4 regions of the Pseudoalteromonas thalassia genome follow, and region 1 is predicted to be linked to each of the others. Evidence: predicted binding sites of a transcription regulator. Region 1 holds the regulator's gene; each other region holds the start of a gene.

Region 1 (3,283 bases):
CAAGATCAGCATTGATGATAATGATATTACACTTTTGCCAATGCATAGCCGAGCACGTTTAGGGATTGGTTACCTACCACAAGAGTCATCTATTTTTAGAAAGTTAACGGTTTATCAAAACCTAATGGCTATTTTAGAAACGCGTAAAGATTTAAATAAACAAGGCCGAGAAGAAACACTCAACAACTTACTTGATGAATTTAGTATTCAGCATATTCGTGATAGTCAAGGTATGGCCTTATCTGGGGGCGAGCGTCGTCGCGTAGAAATTGCTCGGGCATTAGCCGCAAACCCTAAATTTATCTTGTTAGATGAGCCTTTTGCTGGTGTTGATCCTATTTCAGTGTTAGATATAAAGAAAATTATTGAACACTTAAAAAATCGTGGTATTGGTGTATTAATCACTGACCATAATGTTAGAGAAACCCTTGATGTTTGTGAAAAAGCCTACATTGTTTCTCATGGGGAGCTAATTGCATCAGGAACACCTGAGCATGTTTTAGCTGACCAAACCGTACGCGATGTGTATCTAGGTGAGCAATTCAGGCTATAACCAATAAGCCACCATCTAGCGCATCTGCTAAACTAAATAACAATGACAATAAATCGATATAAATTTACCTGTGACTGCACAGGTGTCGATAACACATAAAAGGATTGTTAGGGATACATGAGGCAATCATTACAGCTGCGCATGGGCCAGCAACTTACAATGACTCCACAACTGCAACAAGCAATTCGCTTGCTGCAGCTTAGTACATTGGATCTCCAGCAAGAAATTCAAGAAGCACTTGATAGTAACCCTCTGCTTGAAGTGGAAGAAGCAGATTACAACGATGAAAACATTGGTAAGAACGAGCAAAAAGCTGAATCTGATGATACTCAGCTAAGTGCATCGGCCGAAGAAGCGCCGAGTGAGTACGAACAAGAAAGCAGCGATGCCCTTAACAAAGACACCGTTAGTGACGATTTAGCTATGGATGTGACATGGGATGAGTACATGAGTGCAGCCCCATCAACATCATCAGGTCCAATGCCAGAAGATGAGTCAATTTATCAAGGTGCATCGACTGAAACCCTCCATGAATACCTTATGTGGCAATTACAACTCACACCATTTAGCCCAACCGATGAAGCGATCGCTGTCGCCATCGTAGAGGCAATTGATGACTCAGGTATTTTAACTGTTAGCTGCGAAGACATAGTCGAAAGTTTTAATCAAAATAATGATGAAGAAGAAATCGAACTAGATGAAGTCGAAGCGGTCTTAAAGAGAATACAGTTGTTTGATCCAGTAGGGATTGGTGCCCGTAGCTTACAAGAGTGCTTATGTATCCAGCTTCGCCAATTCGATGCGAGTACGCCGTATTTAGCTGAAACTAAAATGGTTTTATCTGAGCATATTGAATTATTAGCAAGTCGCGACTATCGCACTTTGATGAAAAAGACTAAGCTTAAAGAAAGCGAACTAAAAGAAGTAATGACGCTGATCCACAGCTTAAACCCTAAGCCAGCAGACAGCATAGTTCGCGAAGAGTCTGAGTACGTTATACCCGATGTATCGGTTAAAAAAGTTAAAGGTCGTTGGGTCGTTGAACTAAACCCAGATTGTATGCCAAAAATTAGAGTGAATAGCCAATATGCAGCTATGTCACGCTCAGTAAAATCGAGCAGCGATAGCCAGTTTATTCGCTCTCATTTACAAGAAGCTAAATGGTTTATTAAAAGCTTAGAGAGCCGTAACGATACACTTTTAAAAGTGACCAATTGTATCGTACAGCAACAACAAGCATTTTTTGAACATGGCCCAGAAGCCATGAAACCAATGGTGCTGAACGATGTCGCAGAAATGGTCGAAATGCATGAATCGACAATTTCACGTGTTACAACACAAAAATACATGCACACCCCTCGCGGGATTTTTGAGTTGAAATATTTCTTCTCAAGCCATGTCAGCACAGAAAACGGTGGTGAGTGTTCATCAACAGCAATTCGCGCTTTGATCAAAAAGCTTATCGCTGCAGAAAACTCAGCTAAACCATTGAGTGATAGTAAAATTGCAGATATATTGGCTGAGCAAGGAATTAAAGTAGCTAGACGCACAATTGCAAAATATCGAGAGTCTCTAGCGATACCTCCGTCTAATCAGCGTAAGAGTTTGATTTAGACGTTTTACATAGAAGGAAAATGCTTATGCAACTAAATTTAACTGGTCGTCATGTAGAAATCACTGATTCATTAAGAGACTATGTAAACAGCAAGTTTGCAAAACTAGAAAGGCATTTTGACCACATTAATAATGTACATGTCATTCTAGATGTAGAAAAATTAAGCCAAAAAGCAGAAGCAACTTTACATGTAAATGGAGGCGAGCTCTTTGCCTCAACTGCACACCAAGATATGTATGCAGCCATTGACTCGCTAATCGATAAACTAGATCGTCAAGTCATTAAACACAAAGAGAAATTAGCTCGACACTAAATTATGAAACTTAGTTCACTTACTAACCAGGACTGCAGCAAAGCTGCGGTCCTTTTTAATAGCAAAAAAAGAATCCTTGAATATATCAGCGAGCTGGCTCACCAGCAGCTTCCTCATTTATCTCAACAAGACGTCCTTGATGCCTTACTCAATAGAGAAAAATTAGGCAGTACAGGTATTGGTCGTGGCATTGCTATTCCACATGGCCGCATGAGTGGTGCAGAGCAACCAAAGGCATTTGTCATAGTGAGTGAATCCCCAATCAATTTTGACGCAATTGATAACCGACCTGTGGATATTTTCGTTGCACTCATCGTACCAGATGGAGACAGCCAACTTCACCTAAAGACCTTATCGACAATTGCTGATAGACTAAAAGATAAAGAGTTTTGTAAACAGTTACGTAGCGCCAAAACAGACCACGAACTGTTTCAGGTCATATCAGCAGAGGCATAAATGGAATTAATTATCATCAGCGGTCGCTCAGGCTCAGGTAAATCGGTCGCTTTACGTGTACTTGAAGACTTGGGTTACTACTGTGTTGATAATATCCCAGTCAACTTATTACCTTCGCTTGTTCGTAGCGTTTCAGACAACTATGACAAAATAGCAGTCAGCATAGATGTGCGTAACTTACCGAAAGAGCAGCAAGAGTTTAATGATATTCTTGAATACCTGCCAGGTTTTGCAAACCCAACACTGTTCTATTTAGACAGTGATGACCAAACTCTGATCAAACGCTTTTCTGAAACGCGACGCTTACATCCTCTATCGATTGACTCGCTGCCACTCGATTTAGCAA
Region 2 (3,283 bases), on a different contig from region 1:
TCATCATGTGGTTCAGGATGACCCTTACTATGCGCCTATGTACCCAGAGCCTACAACAGAACAAATGGTGCCAACAGGGTCTTTGTTTGATAGCTATACATCAAACGATTTGTACTCTGATAAAAAGGCACTGCGTGCTGGCGATATCATCACTGTTAAATTGCAAGAGTCAACGCAAGCAACCAAAGCAGCAAAAACCGAAACCGATAAAGAAACAGATGCTAACTTAGACCCTGTAATTGGATTAGGTGGAAATCCGGTTAACATTGGTGGTGACAGCATTCAATTTGGCATTGGTTCAGGGTCATCATTTAAAGGTGACTCAAAGTCGAATCAATCGAATAGTCTATTTGGTGATATCTCTGTCAATGTGATGCGCGTTTTACCTAATGGAAACTTAGTGATCCGTGGTGAAAAGTGGCTCACGTTAAATACCGGTGAAGAGTTTATTCGTTTGGAAGGGTTAGTTCGTCCAGAAGATGTCTCAGCAAGTAATACAGTCACGTCAAACCGTATAGCGAATGCACGTATACAATATTCTGGTAAAGGGCAAATGCAAGAAACACAAAGTGCTGGCTGGCTTTCTCGATTCTTTAGCAGTTCGCTTTTCCCATTTTAGAGGAACAAAGTCATGAATGGGTTTAAATACATTATTGCTCTTTGCTTAATCAGCCTGCAGTTTTCTGCTCAAGCTGAGCGAGTTAAAGATGTGTCTATGGTTGAGGGTGTACGCTCTAACCAGTTGGTAGGCTATGGCCTTGTTGTTGGTTTGCCAGGCACTGGTGAGCAAAGCCGGTTCACACAACAAAGCTTTAAAGCCATGCTAAATGGCTTTGGTATCACTTTACCTGATAGCTTAAAACCCAAAATAAAGAATGTCGCAGCGGTGGCAGTGCACGCCGAGCTTCCAGCGTTTAGAAAGCCTGGGCAAACTATTGATATTACGGTTTCGTCTATAGGTAGTGCGGGCAGTTTACGTGGCGGTACTTTATTACAAACCTTCTTAAAAGGGGTTGATGGCAATACTTATGCGATTGCACAAGGCAGCTTAGTTGTGGGCGGTCTAGGTGCTGAAGGTGCTGATGGTAGCCGAGTTATTATTAACACACCAACAGTAGGTCGTATTCCAAATGGTGCAATTGTAGAACGTGCTATTAAAAGCCCGTTTATGCAAGGCGATTACATTACTTTTAATTTAAATCGTCCAGATTTCACAACAGCAAAGCGCTTAGAGCAAACCATTAACGATTTAGTGGGCCCTGATAGTGCCCAGGCAATCGATGCAGCCTCAGTACGCGTGTTAGCACCGCGAGATGCGTCTCAACGTGTTGCTTATTTGTCTACTCTTGAAAACTTAGAGTTTAAACCTGCAGACACGGCAGCGAAAATTATCGTTAACTCTCGTACCGGTACCATTGTGATTGGCAAAAACGTGAAGCTACAGCCTGCGGCTATTACGCATGGTGGATTAACGGTGACGATCGCTGAGCAGCAAAATGTATCGCAGCCAAATGCGTTAAGTGAGGGTGAAACCACAGTTACCAATCAAAGCATTATTGATGTGAATGAAGATGACTCACGTGCTTTTGTATTTAATCCAGGTGTTAATCTTGATGATCTCGTACGCGCAATCAATGAGGTTGGGGCTGCACCGGGTGACTTAATGGCAATACTTGAAGCTTTAAAAGAAGCGGGGGCGATAAACGGGCAACTGGTTATCATTTAAATTAAAACGCGCTCTAGGGCGCGTTTTTTTGTTTTCATATCTTTTAGCACTTTTTATATCTTTCACTCTTCAAGCATTAGCTAAAACTATTGTTTTAAAGTAAGTCAAAACCAATATCACTTATTAGCTATTCATTTCTAAAGATTTTTATTGGCGCAATTTTTGCATTTTAATTTGCATTATTAACTATTGTGTCAAAAAGCTGATGGATACTAATCATCTCGACAAGCAAAACTTTTTTGATTTAGGTAACTTAGACTCACTACGTCAAAGTGCCCTGAAAAGTGATGCCTCTAGCGATGCGTCAAAAGAGGCGCTGAAAAAAGCGGCGGCACAATTCGAATCTATCTTTACGCAAATGCTGCTTAAAAGTATGCGTAAAGCCAATGAGGCATTCGAAGATAAAGATAGCCCATTTAATTCAAGTGGCGTGAAGTTCTTTGAAGAAATGCATGACCAACAGCTTTCAGTCGAGTTGTCGTCGAATGGCTCGCTAGGCTTAGCTGATTTAATCGTTCAGCAGTTATCACCAGACGGTAAACAGTTTACCCCAGGCTCAGTACTAAGAACGACGACTGAGTTTGATAGTGATAAACGAGCAAGAGGGCAAGATGATGCTAATGCTCAAACTAAATCGGTTACAGATACTGAGCTAAATGAGCAGGCTAATAATCGTTTTGACGATGCTGAATCGTTTATTAGTTCTATCTGGGAACATGCCAAAAATGCTGCACAAAAGATTGGCCTGAATCCGGCGGTTATGGTTGCTCAAGCCGCACTTGAAACGGGTTGGGGTAAACACATCATCAGCAAAGCGGATGGTACAAGCAGTAACAACTTATTCAATATTAAATCAGATCAGCGTTGGCAAGGTGATAAAGCAAGTAAGCTTACCCTTGAGTTTGAACAAGGCGTGCCTGTTAAAAAACAAGCAAGTTTCCGCGCATATCAATCAATTAAAGACAGTGTGAATGACTTCGTTGACTTCTTAAATGAAAACCCACGTTACGAAGAAGCACTAAAAAACACTGCAGAACCTGCTGCCTTTTTAGATTCGTTACAAAAAGCAGGCTATGCAACTGATCCAAATTATGCCGATAAAATAAAGCAGGTGCTGAAGCGTGTTGAGCTTCAAAGTGTCGCTGCTTCATTGGTACGTTAAGGAGTAAACCCTCATGTCATTTAGCTTATATGACATTGCTAATGCGGGTGTAAGAGCGAATTCTGAGCTTTTACAAACCACCAGTAAAAACATAGCGAATGTGAATACTGAAGGCTATGTGCGTGAACGCACTGAGTTCACAACCATGATCGACAACCAAGTGGGTCGTGGCGAAACGTATCGCTTGTTAAATGAGTTTGCCCAAAAGCAATTAAATCGTGATACCTCAAATAAGGCATTTTTTGATCAGTTTGTAACTGAAGCAAGCCGAGTAGATAGCCTGTTTTCAGAAGAATCAAATAGTTTATCGACCAGTATCAACTCGTTTTTTAACAACGTACAAGAAAGCTTAAATCAGCCTTCGTCAAGAGTCGCTCGTTCACTAGTAATGACTG
Region 3 (3,283 bases), on a different contig from region 1:
TGTTGATTGATGTAACTAAGCATTTCATCCACTGCTGAAATCACTTTTGAATTCATTTCATAAATTCGTTGCGTTTCAATCAGATTAACCAGCTCTTCTGTTACATTTACATTTGACGTTTCAAGCGAACCTTGTACCACAGTACCTAAACCATCAATACCCGGATTACCTTGCACTGGTGCGCCACTTACAGCTGTTTCTGTGTATAAGTTTTGCCCCATTGGCTCAAGACCCGATGGATTGATGAAGTCTGTTATAGTGAGCTGACCAATTACCACATTTTCTGCCTGACCTGCTACACGAACAGATACTTCGCCATCTTGTGACACCGTAATTGATTGCGCATCATTTGGCACATTCATTTCAGGTTGCAACGGGAAACCCGCACCTGAAGTTACGATACGACCGTCTTCATCTGTCGTAAATTGACCATTACGTGAGTAAGCAATATTGCCGTCAGGTAGCTGTACTTCAAAAAAACCTGGGCCTGAAATCATCCAGTCCAGTGAGTTTTCGGTCGTTAACATATTACCTTGCGAAAAGTTCTTTTGGTTTGCTACAACCTTAGCGCCAGCACCAAGCATTAAACCTGATGGCATTTCAGTATCTTGAGACGAACGACCACCTGGTTGATTAATGTTTTGATATAGTAAATCTTCAAATACGGCGCGGCTTTTTTTGTAACCGACCGTGCTGGCATTCGCGAGATTATTTGAGATCACCGAAATATCGGTTTGCTGGGCGTCAAGCCCGGTTTTACTAATCCACAATGCTGGATTCATAACTCTACCCTCTCAGTCATCTTAAACAATGCGTAACAGCTGATCTTGACGCTCATCAAGCTCTTCGGCTGTTTTCATCAATTTAACTTGTAATTCAAATTGGCGTTGGTTGCTGATCATGTCGACCATTTCATGGACTGGATTAACGTTCGACATTTCAAGCGTACCTGACAGTACTTTTACATTGGGTGAAATATCACAGAACCCACAAAGATCATTGACCAACATATCTTCTTTTGGTCTAAATAAACCGTCATTACCTTTTTCAAGCTGAGTGTTATCAGCTTCGATCACTTTTAAGCGGTCAACCACTTCTAAAAAGTTGGCAGGTGCACCTTGCGGGCGCACTTGGATCGCGCCATCTTCGCTAAACTCAACCTTCTCAATTGGCAAAGGCAAGATAATAGGCCCGCCCTCGCCAATAACTTGACGGCCATGGCTGGTGATCAATGCGCCGTCAGGTGTGATGTTTAGTGTGCCTGTTTTGGTATAAGCTTCGTTACCTGATGCATCTTGCACACTGAGCCAACCACGGTCGCTCATGGCAATATCAAGCTCTCGGCCTGTCTCAACGAATCCACCCGATTCCATATTTGAACCAGGACGCTCTTGCATCGCAAACACACGTGATGGCAAGCCTTCACCAAAAGCCTGCATGGAACGCGCTTGTGCAAAATCAGCTTTAAAGCCAGTGGTGTTTGCATTAGCAAGGTTGTTAGCCTTTAACTCAAGACCACGCAAGCTTTGCTTGGCACCAGACATGGCAATGTAGACCATTTTGTCCATAACATTGACTCACTAAAAATACGATAACTAAAGAAATGCAATAAAAGTGCCAAAGTAAAATTGACGCATAAATAGGATGGTAAAAATGAAAAAGGCTGCCAATTGAGGGAGCAGCCTTCGTGTCGGATTAAGCTCAGAGCCGTTAAGATTAACGGATCTGTAGGATGTTTTGTTGTAGTGTTGAGTTAACTTCTAATGCACGTGAATTTGCTTGGAAGTTACGTTGAGCACTGATCAAATCAACAAGTTCACTTGTTAAGTTGACGTTTGACTGCTCAAGAGCTGATGAGTTAATTGAACCTAATGTACCTGAACCTGGTTCACCGGCAATTGGCTCACCTGAGGTTAAGCTTTTCTTCCATGCCGTGTTACCCACTTGCTGTAAACCTTGTGAGTTAGAAAAGCGCACCATTGCCACTTGGCCTAAGAATGAAGTATCACCATTACTGTAAGAAGCAACGATTTTACCATCTGTACCAATATCAATACCTGATAGACGACCTACAGTCGCACCATCTTGCTCTAGCGCTTTCACTTCAAAGTTACTTGCATATTGAGTCGGTATTTTATTCGTTGTACCAGCTTCATCGCGCCAATTGATGTTTACATCATCAGGGAAACTCGCACCGTTAGATAATAAACCAGATATACCGCCTGAAGGTATTGTTAATGGATTAAACGTTGCATCAGTATTTGCAGTCCCATCAGTGCTTTGAGGTAAACCACTTGAGTCAAACTGAAAAGTTGAAATAGGTGTGTATGGCGACGCAGTTTGCTCAGTACCATTAGCAGCAAACGGCTTTTCATCAAGTGTTGCAAACACTTGCCATTCATTGTCATTACCAGTCACTGCTGCGTCAGTTTTAACAAAGAAGAACTGTAAAATGTGTGGCTCACCTAAAGAATCATACACCGTTGTTGATGTTGAACTGTTGTACGATGCACTTGTCTCTGGGTCAAATGGTGTAACTGCTGGCGTTAATGCACGCGAATCTAAGTTAAACGACGAATAAACATTGGTCGTAGCGCGTGGAGAACCTGATGCATCAGGAATTTGTAGCGCAGAAGATGTGCTTAAACTAACAGAAGTTGTATCACCCGTTGCTTCATCAACAGGGAAACCTTGTAAGTAGTTTCCGCTAGCATCCACAATAAAGTTGTCTTTATTCAGTTTGAACGCACCAGCACGAGTATATGTAAAATCTTGTGCACCTAGGTCATTTGCCATGGCAAAGTAGCCTTCACCAGTAATTGCTAAGTCCAGTGAGTTATTAGTGAAAGATAATGAACCTTGGTGGAATTGTTGTGCCACCATTGTAGTTCTTACACCGTCACCATTTTTAGTTTTACCTGAGCTAAATACTGATGATGCGTACACATCAGCAAACTCAGCACGAGACTCTTTAAAGCCTGTGGTGTTAACGTTAGCAATATTGTTTGCTGTTACATCTAAGTCTTTTTGCGCGGCAGCAAGGCCGGTTAATGCAATATTGAAGCTCATAAGTCACCTCTAAAGTGTCAATCTGTAGCACTAGGCTAACTAGTTAATCTGTGTAATTAAGCGATTTCTGCAACATCAGTTAGCCTAACCGCGCCTTCTTTAGTATTAATAATAATGCCGCTAGATCCATTGATATTAACGCTTTCAATATTTTTGAAAGTCGCTAAAGGTAGACTGCTATAGTCACCATTTTGGAATCCTTCAGCTTTAACTT
Region 4 (3,283 bases), on a different contig from region 1:
GGGCCAACAATTTCATCTGTTAATAGATCAGTTCCTTCAACCATTGAAGCAAGTGGGGTCTTTAATTCATGAGTTACATGACGCAAAAACGTATCTTTTTGCTGCTCCAACATATACAACTGCGCTTGAACCCATTCTAGTTTGTTGCCAAGTTCAACTAACTCAGACGAGCCTCGGACATTTATTTTTTGCTGCCAATGGCCTTGACCTAGCTTATCAATCACGCTCGTTAGCTCTCGTAGACGACCACTGATCCGCCATAAAAACCCTCCGCCTACAAGTAGAGTCAAAGGAATAAGTGCTACTAACCAGTTAATAAAAGATGTTTGCAATGCTTTTAATTGCTGCTGGTTTTTAGTTATACGTAATTCGTTTTGCTCTCTAAGCCAATTGGTTTGCTCACTAATTAACTTACTTGCGGGGGCAAATAACTCACCATCTTGCTTTTGTTCAAATAAAAGATGCTGCTGTGCAAATTGCAGTACCTCAGCTAATTGACGCCACTGCAAAATATAATCAGCCGTAGGACTTAAAAAGTTCAGTTCATCAATACGCTGAATTGATGAACTCCACTTATTTTCAATTAATGTATCTAAAGATTCACTCTTGAGTACCCAATTTTGCCGCGTTGCTCTTTCAAGGCTATTTAAGTCTTGCTTTAAATTGTTAAATACCTTTGTGATTTCATCATTATCACCCACAATTTCTTGCGTAACAGCCAGCTGTTTATTCAGTGCGTTTAAAAACAAAATCACCACTAAACACAATGGTAATAAGGAAAGTAAAATACTACATACAAACTGACCAATTAGGCTTGGTCGCCAGCTTAAACACTGTTTGCACTTAATTACTATGCTACTTTGCATACTTACCCTCATAAGAAACGCTGGCATTCATTATTCGTGAATGAACTTAGACACTCGCTGAATCCGAACTGAAAAAAGACAACTTACTGCCTAAATCAGGCGCAACGTTGCTATTTTGCAACAATACAACTAATTGAAAATTAAGAAAAAAAATAAAAACCAATAATTACGTTGCAAAAAAGACACATTACTCTGTAACTATTTCGTTCCCAATAACAGTAAAATAACATAAATCATTGATAAAAAAGAAGAATAAAAGTTGGCACAGTTATTGTATTAGCACTTACAAATAAGTTTATTAGGACACCAAATGAAAACGAGGACCTACACACTAGCCGTGCTGTTGAGTGTAATTTCAATGAGCAGTAATGCATTTGATTTAAAAGATACATTCAATGAATTAGATAAAGATAGCAATGGTTTTTTGAGTGATGCTGAAGCTTCTGAAGACGCTTTATTACATGGAAACTTCACTCAAATTGATAGCAATCAAGATGGTCAAATTTCATTTGCAGAGTTTAAATCATTTATTAATTAGGAGTGTGTGATGAAACAACTTTTTGCAGCATTCTCGTTGATGTTTTTAGTTATAAGTGCCACCGTTTTAGCATCGCAAATGGATGTGCGTTTTGCGAAATTTGATACCAATGCCGATGGCGAAATTTCATTAACTGAAGCAACCAAACACGATAACTTACTTAAGCAATTTACCGATCTGGATGAAAACGGCGATCAAGTTCTGTCTGAACAAGAGTTTGAGAAATTCAAACCTTAACGGCTTAAAGTGCTTGCCATAATCCCAGAGGGAATGTGTAAACGGATTTAAATTTTGGGACTTAAATTATGGCAAGCACTTTTACCAAAGCGTGTTGACCTTTGTGGATTAAAATTTGTTCACTCTAGGGACGATTCAATCGCAGCGCGAGATTTGTAACCTAGTGGGCTAAGTAAAAATCGAGCAACAAAGAGTTAATCGCCCCTAGGAAGAACCCGAAGGGCAGCGCGCCCTAATAAAGGAGAGTAATTATGAGAATTTTCTGGCTTGCTTCATGTACCTTAATTACTATAAGCTTCAACAGCTTAGCATTGGATGTAAAACAACGCTTTGATCACCTAGATAAAGATAAAAACGGCTTTTTATCTTTGGAAGAACTTTCATCTCAACCGCATTTAAAAAAGCATATGGCGCAGTGGGATGAAAATAAAGATCAACAAATATCGCTTCTTGAATTTAAACACTACTTAACAAATAAGAGTTAAAGCAATGTCAAAATTAACCTTTGCCAGCCTCGCAATGTGTTGCGTATTTAGTACAATCAGTGTCGCTGCAGATAGTATTGGTGAAAAATTTAAACAACTAGACCGTAATGAAGATGGCTTCTTGAGCCGCTCAGAATCTGCTCGAGATCCAGCTTTATGGTCTCGGTTTAGTAATTACGATAATAATAAAGATAACAAGCTATCTCTCTCAGAATACAAGGCTTATGCCAGTAAATAGCCGTTATTTTTAGTCGAAATTTTCTTCTGTGAGTTGCAGTTTACTGCAACTCTGATACTGTTTTCATACATTAAAAAAATAATTAAAAGATTATGAAACTTATCATCAGCCTACTGGCAACAGCTTCACTGAGTTGTTTTGCCAACACCACAGTTATCTACAATGTAAATGGTTATACACCGACCTACCAAGGTGAAACCCAACACTTTTCAGCACTGGTTTTTAAAGACGGTAAAGTCGTAAAAACTGGCGATGACTCGATTAAAAAAAGCTTCCCTGACGCTACTACTATTGATGGTAAACAAGCCACTCTTTTACCTGGTTTAGTCGATGCTCATGGTCATGTGATTGGTTTAGGTAATAATCTGTCTCAACTTGATGTCAGAAATACCCGTTCAGCAGATGAGGTTGGCAAAATGCTGACTGAATTTGCTAAAGATAAACAAGGCTGGATCATTGGTCGCGGCTGGAACCAAGAGCAATGGCCTGGCGGACAGTTTCCAACCGCTGCTGATTTAGACAAATATGTAAAAGATAAACCCGTGGTACTTTCTCGGGTTGACGGCCATGCGGTCTGGGTTAACTCAAAAGCAATTGAATTAGCTGGGATATCTGCAGCCACCGATTCACCTGCTGGGGGAGAAATCATCAAACTGACTTCAGGTGAGCCATCAGGCGTATTTATTGATAAAGCCGAAACGCTTATTACAAAGCATGTACCAAAAGTAAGCCATGCCAGCATTAATACAGCATTAGACAATGCTGGTGAGCATTTACTAAGTTTGGGGATCACCTCAACCCATGATGCTGGTATCGATTATGATACATGGCAAGTATATAAGCAGCGTTCTGAGCAAAATACCCTGCCAGTTAGAATCGTCGCCATGCTTAGTGCCGCCGATCCTAAGCTAGAAGCTAT

What was found. Region 1 encodes sigma-54, which starts transcription at its own class of promoters, with help from an activator protein. Its sites were predicted from a motif close to GTTGGCACGNNNNTNGNNT; they were not measured.
Region 2: a site for sigma-54 is predicted at 1,876-1,894, ahead of flgJ (flagellar assembly peptidoglycan hydrolase FlgJ). Genes of this name have one in related genera too.
Region 3: a site for sigma-54 is predicted at 1,604-1,622, ahead of AAEU31_RS00745 (flagellar basal body rod protein FlgF). Genes of this name have one in related genera too.
Region 4: a site for sigma-54 is predicted at 1,125-1,143, ahead of AAEU31_RS06270 (EF-hand domain-containing protein). Genes of this name have one in related genera too.

What each region holds. Positions count from the first base shown of each region.
Region 1 covers NZ_JBMMUE010000012.1:41,769-45,051, reverse strand. The annotation lists gene lptB (LPS export ABC transporter ATP-binding protein) at 1-553, shown strand, start outside; gene AAEU31_RS14400 (RNA polymerase factor sigma-54) at 671-2,167, shown strand; gene hpf (ribosome hibernation promoting factor) at 2,194-2,481, shown strand; gene ptsN (PTS IIA-like nitrogen regulatory protein PtsN) at 2,485-2,937, shown strand; gene rapZ (RNase adapter RapZ) at 2,938-3,283, shown strand, end outside.
Region 2 covers NZ_JBMMUE010000001.1:151,852-155,134, forward strand. The annotation lists gene flgH (flagellar basal body L-ring protein FlgH) at 1-619, shown strand, start outside; gene AAEU31_RS00760 (flagellar basal body P-ring protein FlgI) at 632-1,726, shown strand; gene flgJ (flagellar assembly peptidoglycan hydrolase FlgJ) at 1,932-2,888, shown strand; gene flgK (flagellar hook-associated protein FlgK) at 2,902-3,283, shown strand, end outside.
Region 3 covers NZ_JBMMUE010000001.1:148,482-151,764, reverse strand. The annotation lists gene flgG (flagellar basal-body rod protein FlgG) at 1-782, opposite strand, end outside; gene AAEU31_RS00745 (flagellar basal body rod protein FlgF) at 804-1,568, opposite strand; gene flgE (flagellar hook protein FlgE) at 1,717-3,069, opposite strand; gene AAEU31_RS00735 (flagellar hook assembly protein FlgD) at 3,126-3,283, opposite strand, start outside.
Region 4 covers NZ_JBMMUE010000004.1:15,321-18,603, forward strand. The annotation lists gene AAEU31_RS06265 (sensor histidine kinase) at 1-866, opposite strand, end outside; gene AAEU31_RS06270 (EF-hand domain-containing protein) at 1,177-1,404, shown strand; gene AAEU31_RS06275 (hypothetical protein) at 1,414-1,641, shown strand; gene AAEU31_RS06280 (EF-hand domain-containing protein) at 1,893-2,126, shown strand; gene AAEU31_RS06285 (EF-hand domain-containing protein) at 2,131-2,364, shown strand; gene AAEU31_RS06290 (amidohydrolase) at 2,457-3,283, shown strand, end outside.